Regions from separate parts of the Enterobacter sp. RHBSTW-00175 genome, predicted to be linked through region 2. Evidence: predicted binding sites of a transcription regulator. Region 2 holds the regulator's gene; the other holds the start of a gene.
The links. The regulator CRP, encoded in region 2, controls carbon source genes, mostly activating them, when cyclic AMP is high. The targets are predictions, from matches to a motif close to ATGTGANNNNNNTCACAT.
Positions count from the first base shown of each region.

Region 1: hpt (hypoxanthine phosphoribosyltransferase) is a predicted target of CRP. The motif match lies at 3,637-3,654, and genes of this name have one in related genera.

Region 1 is NZ_CP055930.1:3,032,969-3,038,118, forward strand. Features, by position in the region: gene cueO (multicopper oxidase CueO) at 1-1,101, shown strand, start outside; gene HV107_RS14385 (glucose/quinate/shikimate family membrane-bound PQQ-dependent dehydrogenase) at 1,186-3,576, opposite strand; gene hpt (hypoxanthine phosphoribosyltransferase) at 3,783-4,319, shown strand; gene can (carbonate dehydratase) at 4,391-5,053, opposite strand.
Region 2 is NZ_CP055930.1:1,669,332-1,674,481, reverse strand. Features, by position in the region: gene HV107_RS08005 (YccS/YhfK family putative transporter) at 1-1,217, opposite strand, end outside; gene crp (cAMP-activated global transcriptional regulator CRP) at 1,275-1,907, opposite strand; gene HV107_RS07995 (OsmC family protein) at 2,218-2,622, shown strand; gene HV107_RS07990 (phosphoribulokinase) at 2,689-3,558, opposite strand; gene HV107_RS07985 (YheU family protein) at 3,590-3,808, opposite strand; gene HV107_RS07980 (hydrolase) at 3,805-4,827, opposite strand; gene mdcA (malonate decarboxylase subunit alpha) at 5,056-5,150, shown strand, end outside.

The sequences.
Region 1 (5,150 bases), 1.4 Mb from region 2:
GCAGGGCTGGTACTCATTGAAGATGATGAAAGCCGCCTGCTGCGCCTGCCAAAACAGTGGGGCATCGACGATGTGCCGGTGATTGTGCAGGACAAAAAGTTCACCTCAGACGGGCAGATTGATTACCAGCTGGACGTGATGAGCGCAGCGGTGGGCTGGTTCGGTGATACGTTGCTGACCAACGGCGCGATTTACCCGCAGCACGCCGCGCCGAAGGGCTGGCTGCGTTTACGTCTGCTTAATGGCTGTAACGCGCGTTCGCTGAATTTTGCCACCAGTGATAAACGCCCGCTGTATGTGGTGGCGAGCGATGGCGGCTTGTTGCCTGAGCCGGTTAAGGTCAACGAATTACCGATGCTGATGGGCGAGCGTTTTGAAGTGCTGGTGGATATCAGCGATGGCAAGGCGTTTGACCTTGTGACCCTGCCGGTGAGCCAGATGGGCATGGCCGTTGCGCCATTTGATCAGCCGCATCCGGTGCTGCGCATTCAGCCGCTTCAGGTCACGGCGTCGGGCATATTGCCGGATACTCTGGCGAAGGTGCCTGCGTTACCTGCACTTGAGGGGTTAACCCAGCGCAAACTCCAGCTCTCGATGGATCCGATGCTCGATATGATGGGGATGCAGGCGCTGATGACGAAATATGGCAATCAGGCGATGGCCGGGATGCAGCATGGGCAGATGATGGGCCATATGAATATGGATCACGGCAGCATGGGCGGAATGGGGAAAATGAACCACGGGGGACAGGGTTTTGACTTCCATAACGCCAACATGATCAACGGCAAAGCGTTCGATATGAATACGCCGATGTTTGCTGCCACGAAAGGGCAGTTTGAACGTTGGGTGATTTCTGGTGAAGGTGACATGATGCTGCATCCGTTCCATATTCACGGCACGCAGTTCCGCATTCTCTCAGAGAATGGTAAAGCGCCAGAGGTACATCGTTCCGGCTGGAAAGACACGGTGCGGGTTGAAGGTGGTGTGAGCGAGGTGCTGGTGAAGTTCGCGCACGACGCGCCGAAGGAGTTCGCCTATATGGCGCATTGCCATCTGCTGGAGCATGAAGATACGGGGATGATGCTCGGTTTTACCGTATAAAAAAGCCGGGTGGCGACTGCGCCTTACCCGGCCTGTATATGGCACCCGTAGGCCCGGTAAGCGTAGCGCCACCGGGCTTTTCAGTTACTTGCTTGCGTCAGGCAAGGCATACGCGACAATATAGTCGCCCATCTTCGTGCCAAACGAACCATGACCACCGGCAGAGATGACGACGTACTGCTTGCCATTCACTTCATAGGTCATCGGTGTTGCCTGTCCGCCTGCTGGCAGACGGCCTTGCCACAGTTTCTCACCGTTGGTCATGTTGTACGCGCGCAGATAGTTATCAGCGGTTGCCGCGATGAACAGCACGTTACCAGCGGTGGATATTGGGCCACCCAGCATTGGCATCCCCATATTGAACGGCACAGGAACCGGCATCGGGAACGGCATACTGTCCTGAGGCGTACCAATACGTTTCTTCCACACGACCTGGTTGGTTTTCAGATCCAGCGCGGAGATATAACCCCATGCAGGCTGTTTACACGGCAGGCCGAACGGTGACAGGAACGGGTTCAGGGTTACGCCAAACGGCACGCCATACTGCGGCTGAATACCGGATTCGGTCCCGGTACCTTTCGCGTCTTTCGGCGGTTCGATTGGGTTACCCGGGCCGCGTGGGATCAGTTTAGAGACAAACGGCAGCGCCATCGGGTTGGCAATCGCTACCTGACGGTTCGGGTCAACGGAGATCCCGCCCCATTCGAACATCCCCAGGTTACCCGGGAAGACCAGCGTGCCCTGCTCAGAAGGCGGCGTGAAGATACCTTCGTAGCGCAGCTGATGGAACATCACGCGGCAGACCAGCTGGTCAAACATGGTGGCACCCCACATGTCTGCACCGCTCAGGTCTTTCTTCGGACGGAAGCTCAGGTCAGAGAACGGCTGCGTTTTACTGACGTAATCGCCTTTTGCTGCCCCCTGAGGAACCGGTTTTTCCGGTGCAGGAACAACCAGCTTACCGTTGCTGCGATCCAGTACGAAGATGTTACCCGTTTTCGCTGGTGCATAAATTACCGGAACGGTTTTGCCGTTAACGGTAATGTCGGCAAGCGTCGGCTGGGATGGCATGTCCATATCCCACAGATCGTGGTGAACGGTCTGGTAGCTCCATGCCAGTTTACCGGTGGTCGCGTTCAGCGCCACGATAGCGCTCGCGTAACGCTCCTGCTCTGGTGTGCGATAGCCGCCCCAGATATCCGGCGTGGTCACACCCATTGGCAGGTAGACCAGGTCCAGCTTCGCGTCATACGCTGCTGGTGCCCAGGAGTTCGGTGAGTTAAAGGTAAAGGTGTGTTCGTCCGATGGGATCGCGTTTGGATCTTTCGCGCCCGGATCGAAGGCCCACAGCAGTTTACCGGTGTTCACGTCAAAACCACGGATAACGCCAGAGGTTTCGCGGGTAGAGAAGTTATCCGTTACCGAACCGGCAATCACGATAGTTTTATCGGTGATGATCGGTGGTGAGGTCGGTTCATACAGGCCCGGCGTGGTATCCGGCATGTTGGTTTGCAGATTCAGGACACCTTTGTTGGCAAAGGTCTCGCACAGCTTGCCCGTTTCGGCGTTAACTGCAAACAGTCGTCCATCGTTCACCGGCAGCATGATGCGGCGAGGGCAGTCAGCGACCACATCCGGGCTGGCATTATCGGCACGCGCTTCATGGTAAGAAACACCACGGCAGGTCACATGCTGGAATGACGGGTTAGAGTTGAGCTGTGGATCGAAGTGCCATTTCTCTTTACCGGTAGCCGCATCAAGCGCGAACAGACGCTGGTGCGCGGTACACAGATAAAGCATGTTGCCAACTTTAATTGGCGTCACTTCGTTGGTCAGTTCACCTGGATCGTTAGGCATCTTCACATCGCCGGTACGGAAGACCCAGGCTTCTTTCAGGTCCTTCACGTTGTCGGCGTTGATCTGCTTCAGTGGAGAGTAACGCTGACCTTCCTGATTACGACCATACGCAGGCCAGTCGCTATCGGCAACCTGAGAGATAGCCGCGGCAGGCGTGGATTCCGTGTTCAGCGTGCCTTTGATCTCCTGTGGGTCGTTGAAGCCAGCCCAGGTGAGGATGCCACCGCTGATAAGCAGGGCAATCACCAGTGCGGCGACGGCGCCACTGGAAGGAACAATCAGGCGACGCCAGACAAACGGCAGGATCAGCCAGATACCAAAGAACACGAGGATGTCACTGCGTGGCGTCAGTGCCCAGAAGTCGAAGCCGACTTCCCAGACGCCCCAGATCATGGTTGCGAGAAGTAATGCGGCATAAAGCCACAGTGCTGATTGTTTTCTACGCAACAGCAGGATGGTTACGGCAACCATAACCAGACCTGCAATCGGGTAGTACCAGGAACCGCCTAAAGCGACCAGCCAGACGCCACCGATTAACAGATACAGCGCGCAGAAGGCTGCGAACGCTGCTGTTAATGTCACCAGTAGACGCGACTGTTGAGTTTTTGTTTCAGCCATAGAAAAGTACTCGTCAGTTTTGTTAATTATTTGCTAGCAATTAATTATAGGTATTAACAAGTGTGATCGGAATCACAAAATTTGCTTTTTATAACTCATGCGCCAGGGCTATCCATTTGCTGTTATAATGGGTGGCTTGTGAATCGATGCCGGACGCAGATTCATCCGCATTGAGCGATTTTTATTAAAATCATATGGTTAGTAATATGAAACATACTGTTGAAGTGATGATCCCGGAAGCGGAGATCAAAGCGCGTATCGCCGAACTGGGCCGTCAAATCACCGAACATTACAAAGACAGCGGCAGCGAAATGGTGCTGGTTGGTTTGTTGCGTGGCTCTTTTATGTTCATGGCAGACTTGTGCCGTGAAGTGCAGGTGTCACATGAGGTCGATTTTATGACCGCCTCCAGCTACGGCAGCGGCATGTCCACAACCCGTGATGTGAAAATCCTTAAAGACCTGGATGAAGATATTCGTGGCAAAGATGTGTTGATCGTTGAGGACATCATCGACTCCGGCAACACGCTCTCTAAAGTGCGCGAGATCCTGAGCCTGCGCGAACCAAAATCCCTGGCGATCTGCACCCTGCTGGATAAACCAACCCGTCGTGAAGTGCAGGTGCCGGTTGAGTTTGTCGGTTTCTCTATTCCTGACGAATTCGTGGTGGGTTACGGTATCGACTACGCCCAGCGTTATCGCCATCTGCCGTATGTCGGGAAAGTTGTGCTGCTGGACGAGTAATGTTGATTGGGTGCGGGCTGATGCCCTCACCCCAGCCCTCTCCCACCGGGAGAGGGAGAAAACCTCAGGCTTTATTTATGGTTTACGTGCTTGAGTTTGAGGTTGGCAATGCCCGAGCGATAGCGCTGTTCCAGCGTTTCGCGGTTGGTAGCGGTCACTTCCAGATTACGCAGTAACCCGTCATGAATACCGTACGCCCAGCCGTGAATAGATACCTTCTGCCCGCGTTTCCAGGCAGATTGCATAATCGTGGAGTGGCCCAGGTTATAGACCTGCTCCATGACGTTTAGCTCACACAGGGTATCAAGCCGACGCTCTTGCGGCATTTCGCCTAGCAGTGAGCTATGTTTGAACCAGATATCGCGGATGTGCAGCAGCCAGTTATCGATTAAGCCCAGCTCAGTGTTTTCTATCGCAGCCTGGACGCCACCACAGCCGTAGTGGCCGCAAATGATGATGTGCTCGACTTCCAGTACATCGACGGCATACTGAACAACCGAGAGACAGTTAAGATCCGTGTGAATGACCAGGTTGGCTACGTTGCGGTGAACGAATAATTCGCCCGGTTCGAGGCCGGTCAGACGCTCTGCCGGAACGCGGCTATCGGAACATCCAATCCATAGAAAGCGCGGGTTCTGCGCTTGCGCCAGTTTCCCGAAAAAACCGGGGTCCTCTTCCACCAGCATCTTTGACCATAGTGCATTGTTGCTGATGAGTGTATCTATGTCATTCATGGAGGTTAACGACCTGTAACCGAGTGATTGCGTTGCGCTACTATAGGGTAACCCGACTTTTAATGAAACCACACAACGTGTGTCAGAACTATAGGTA
Region 2 (5,150 bases):
GCACCGTAACCGTTCTGCGTAACAAACAGCACGGTCATTAAGATCCAGTACGGTTTCGGTAAGTGCAGCGCGACGCCCATCAGACTGGCGGTGCTAAGCATCACGCTGATACGCGCGGCATTACGCAGCGCGGCAGATTTCAGTGACAGATAGCTTTTCAGGGCTGGCAGCAGCGGCAGACGCTTTTGTTTATCGGCCATCAGGTCACGGGGGTAAAGTGGCCGCTGAGTCCGCAGGACACGGGCGATGCGGCTGAAGTGCCACGCCGCAAATTGGCCCACCGGGTTTTCCGCGTGCTGATGGGCAATTTTCTCCAGCGCCCCCAGCTGTTTGTCCATGTTAAAACGCGTGGGATAGCGGTGATACAGGATATCGTCAGCGAGAATGCGCAGGCGCGCTGCCACGGTTTGGGCGTTCCAGCGGATCACCGCCTCGGCGTGGCTACGTTCGACCAGCTTTTGCACCTCCTGCGGATGATGCAGGCTCACAGAGATATGTTCCTGTAAATCCAGACCGACCTGGAAGATACGCAGCAGTCGCTTATAGTCATGATTTTTATTGGCGGCGAGCATGTGCAACTGCTGATAACACTGGCTAATCAGATCGACGACTTTTTGCTGGCGCGCCAGCAGCGGCGGCAGCGATTTTTCCGGATCCGTATGCTGAGTGAGCAGGGTGTACTTGGCTTCGCAGTAGTCGGCAAGCTGCACGTAGAGCAGGCTGAGCGATTCGCGCAGCGGTTGTTCGCGCCACAGGCGGAACCAGATCCAGTTGAACACGCCGTACCACAGGGTTCCCAGCGCGTAGATGAGTAGCGGCTCCCACACCGGCATATTCCCGGCGAGGCTCAGCGTGAAGATGGCGGCAATCAACGACGCGGGCAGCAACCGGGCATGTAGCGCGCTGATTTCAGCGGTCACGCCAAGCGTCATGGCCAGTACGGTCAGGATCAGGGGAAGCGGAATATCACGGGCAAGCAGCAGTTGTACAGCGAGGCTACAGCCTGCAAACAGACAGCCGCCAATAATCAGGCGCTTGAAGAAACGTTTATGCGGTGTGTCCAGACCTGCAATGTTGCAGCAGGCAGGAACCAGGGAGAACAACAGACCCTGTTGCAGATGGCCCAGCAGCAAACCCACGGCCACAGGAAGGCACAACACCAGCGTTTGTCGCAGTGCGTAGTTAACTTCCGGGTGATAAATTAGCCTGCGCCACATGGGGAGTAGAGACAAAAACGGCGTGACACCTTGCGATGGCACGCCGTTTGACCGGAATTAACGTGTTCCGTAAACCACGATGGTTTTACCGTGGGCGGAGATCAGGTTCTGGTCTTCGAGCATTTTCAGAATACGGCCCACTGTTTCACGGGAGCAACCCACGATCTGACCAATTTCCTGACGGGTAATTTTAATTTGCATTCCGTCCGGGTGGGTCATCGCGTCTGGTTGTTTCGCCAGGTTCAGCAGAGTCTGAGCGATACGGCCCGTTACGTCCAGGAAGGCGAGGTTACCCACTTTCTCAGACGTGACTTGCAGGCGGCGAGCCATCTGCGAAGAAAGACGCATCAGGATGTCAGGGTTAACCTGAATCAGCTGACGGAATTTCTTGTAGGAGATTTCGGCCACTTCACACGCGGTTTTTGCACGAACCCAGGCGCTACGTTCCTGGCCTTCTTCAAACAGGCCCAGTTCACCGATGAAATCGCCCTGGTTCAGATAAGAAAGGATCATTTCTTTCCCTTCCTCATCTTTGATCAGCACTGCCACCGAGCCTTTGACGATGTAATACAACGTTTCCGCTTTTTCACCCTGGTGAATCAGCGTGCTCTTCGATGGGTACTTATGAATGTGGCAATGAGACAAGAACCATTCGAGAGTCGGGTCTGTTTGCGGTTTGCCAAGCACCATGCGCTGTTATCCTCTGTTATAAGCTGTCACCAGAGTCATAAGATGCATCCAGACTCTGGGGTTGCAATCGAATTCTTACCCATACCCTGGGAAGTCGGCTGTCGTAATAGTCGCAGCCAGTAAAGTTTGATGTCCTCTGCATACATGTGTAACGTCAATGTATTACTGTAGCATCCAGAGTGTTTTAGCATAGCTTTTGTCGCGTGTCTCCTGGTGTCTCGCTTCAGCATGATGCAGGTCGCCTTCCGTTGCGAGAAATGTAACGTACGCGTAATCTGTCACCAAAAATGCAACGTTGGAGTTAATGAATATGCAAGCGCGTGTGAAATGGGTTGAAGGTTTAACGTTCCTGGGCGAATCCGCTTCCGGACACCAGATTTTAATGGATGGGAACTCCGGCGATAAAGCACCAAGCCCAATGGAGATGGTGCTGATGGCGGCGGGTGGTTGCAGCGCAATTGACGTGGTGTCGATTTTGCAAAAAGGTCGTCATGACGTGACGGATTGCGAAGTAAAACTCACTTCTGAACGCCGTGAAGAAGCACCACGCCTGTTTACGCACATCAATTTGCATTTTATTGTGACCGGCAAAGAGCTGAAAGACGCTGCGGTATCACGTGCGGTGGATCTTTCTGCGGAGAAATATTGCTCCGTGGCGTTAATGCTGGAGAAAGCGGTAAAAATCACGCATTCGTATGAAGTGATCGAGGCTTAATGCAAGGGGCATCATACGCGTTGATGCCCTCACCCTAACCCTCTCCCACGGGGAGAGGGAAAAGGATCACGCGATCTGCTTCCCTTCCATCAACCGCTGCACCAGCGGTGACATAATCAGTTCCATCGCCAGCCCCATTTTCCCGCCCGGCACTACCAACGTATTCATATGCGAAATGAATGAGCCTTGCAGCATGGCCAGCAGCCAGGGGTAATCAATGCCTTCGAGATTGCGGAAATGAATAACCACAAAGCTTTCGTCCAGCGAGGGAATGCTTTTGGCCGCAAACGGGTTGGAGGTATCTACCGTCGGCACGCGCTGGAAGTTGATGTGGGTGCGTGAGAACTGCGGCGTCAGGAAGTTAATGTAATCTTCCATCGAACGAACAACCGAATCCATCACCGCTTCGCGTGAATGACCGCGCTCGCTGGTATCGCGCGTCAGCTTCTGGATCCACTCCAGGTTCACAATCGGCACAACGCCGACCAACAGGTCCACGTGGCGCGCCACATCATGCTGCGTGGTCACCACGCCGCCATGTAATCCTTCATAAAATAGCACGTCGGTAGGTTCGGGAAGAGGCTGCCAGGGGGTGAATGTCCCTGGTACCTGATTCCAGGGAACGGCTTCGTCATAGGTGTGCAGATACTTCCGCGACTGGCCTTTGCCGGTCTGTCCGTATTCTTTGAAAGTCTGCTCCAGCAGACCGAAATCGTTGGCATCTGGCCCAAAATAGCTGATGTGTTTGCCGAGATCGCGAGCTTTGCGGATCGCCATATCCATTTCAGGGCGGGTGTAGCGGTGAAAGCTATCACCTTCTACCTCTGCGGACCGTAAATTCAGTTGCGCGAAAATCTTGCGAAAGGCGAGGCTGGTGGTGGTTGTACCCGCACCACTTGAGCCTGTAACGGCAATAACCGGATGTCTGGCAGACATAGCAACTCCCTGACTGGAATAGTGTTAAAGGTCAGTCGTGAAAGGCATTGCGGGGCATGATATTGACCGTTTCGTGCAGCTCAGACCATACCAGCACCACCTCGCCACTTTTGAGCTGGCGCTTTACATCGTTGACCTTTTGTTCAAGCGAACGTTCTTGTTCACCATAATCTGTGCCTTCGCGTAATACAAAGCTTTCAATAAGATTATCGAGCGTTTCGGGCGCCAGATCCTGCCAGGGGATAATCATTTTTTACCGTCCAGAAAAGCGGTGAGCCAGGCTGGAATGCGTGTTTCCAGCCACATCTGCGGGCGTCTGAGCGTACCACCCACAAAGCCAACATGACCGCCATGTTCAGTCAGTTGGTACTGCACGTTGGCGGGCAGAAATTCCTGCGCGGGGATGGAGTGATGATCCATGAACGGATCATCTTTCGCATGGATGATAAGCGTCGGTTTGGTGATTTTGCTCAACAGTGGCATGGCGCTGCACTGGCGATAGTAATCTATCGCATCGGCAAAACCGTGAATTTTGGCGGTGATCAAGTCGTCGAACTCGCGAATACGACGCACCTTCTTCAGCTGACGCAGACTTACCGGCAGAGTGTCCGGGTAGGCTTTGAGCTTACGCGCGGCATTGGCTTTCAGCAGGTTGAGCAGATAACGCTGATACACCCGGGAAAAGCCTTTTTCCATATGGTAGCTGCACTGCTCCAGCATAAACGGGGCAGAGACAATCACCGCAGCGTCCAGAGGAACCGTGTCACCCTCTTTCGCCAGCAGGCAGGCCAGCATATTACCTCCCAGCGAATAGCCCACGGCCGCCGTGGGCACCGTACCAAAATTGTCACTCAGCCAGTGTAAAAACCAGGTGCCGTCTTCGGTTTCGCCTGAATGGTAAATGCGCTTCTGGCGATTTGGCTCACCGCTGCACCCGCGAAAATGCATCACCACGCCGAGCCAACCATGCTCTTTCGCCGCCTGGATCAGACCATGTGCATATGGGCTGTACAGGCTGCCTTCCAGACCGTGAAACACCACCAGACGGGGTTTATGTTTAGCCTGCTCCGGCTCTTCGCTCCAGGCAAGATCCAAAAAGTCCCCGTCCGGCAAATCCAGACGTTGCCAGTGTGGGGTGAACTGCACCTTGCGGCGGATAAGGCGCGGCAACATGGTCTGCAAATGGCGATTGGCTACGCCACGCATGGGCACAAATTCTGCGCTCTCTTCGGCTGCAATGTCGAAGTCTGATGGGATGATTTGGGTCATAACGGCGATGCTGATTCTTGTCAGTTATTTACTATACCTTCCGAATTGTACCCCGTTTAGCCTGTTTTTCCGAAACATGAACTGATCCCGATCACAAATATTTACGCTGATTATTACTCTCAGGCTAATGATTAGACTCTACGCTTAATTGATGCCTTTCTCACCAGGGCGCACACTTTATTCAGCGTTAGGCAAATCAAAATGATTAGCTGAATCAGGAGGTTAATAATGTTATCTGGGCAAACACCCACCCGGCAATGGAACACGCGACGCAGTGAGAAAGCGCGTCGTCTGGCATCCGTACCGGTGCAGGGCAAGGTACT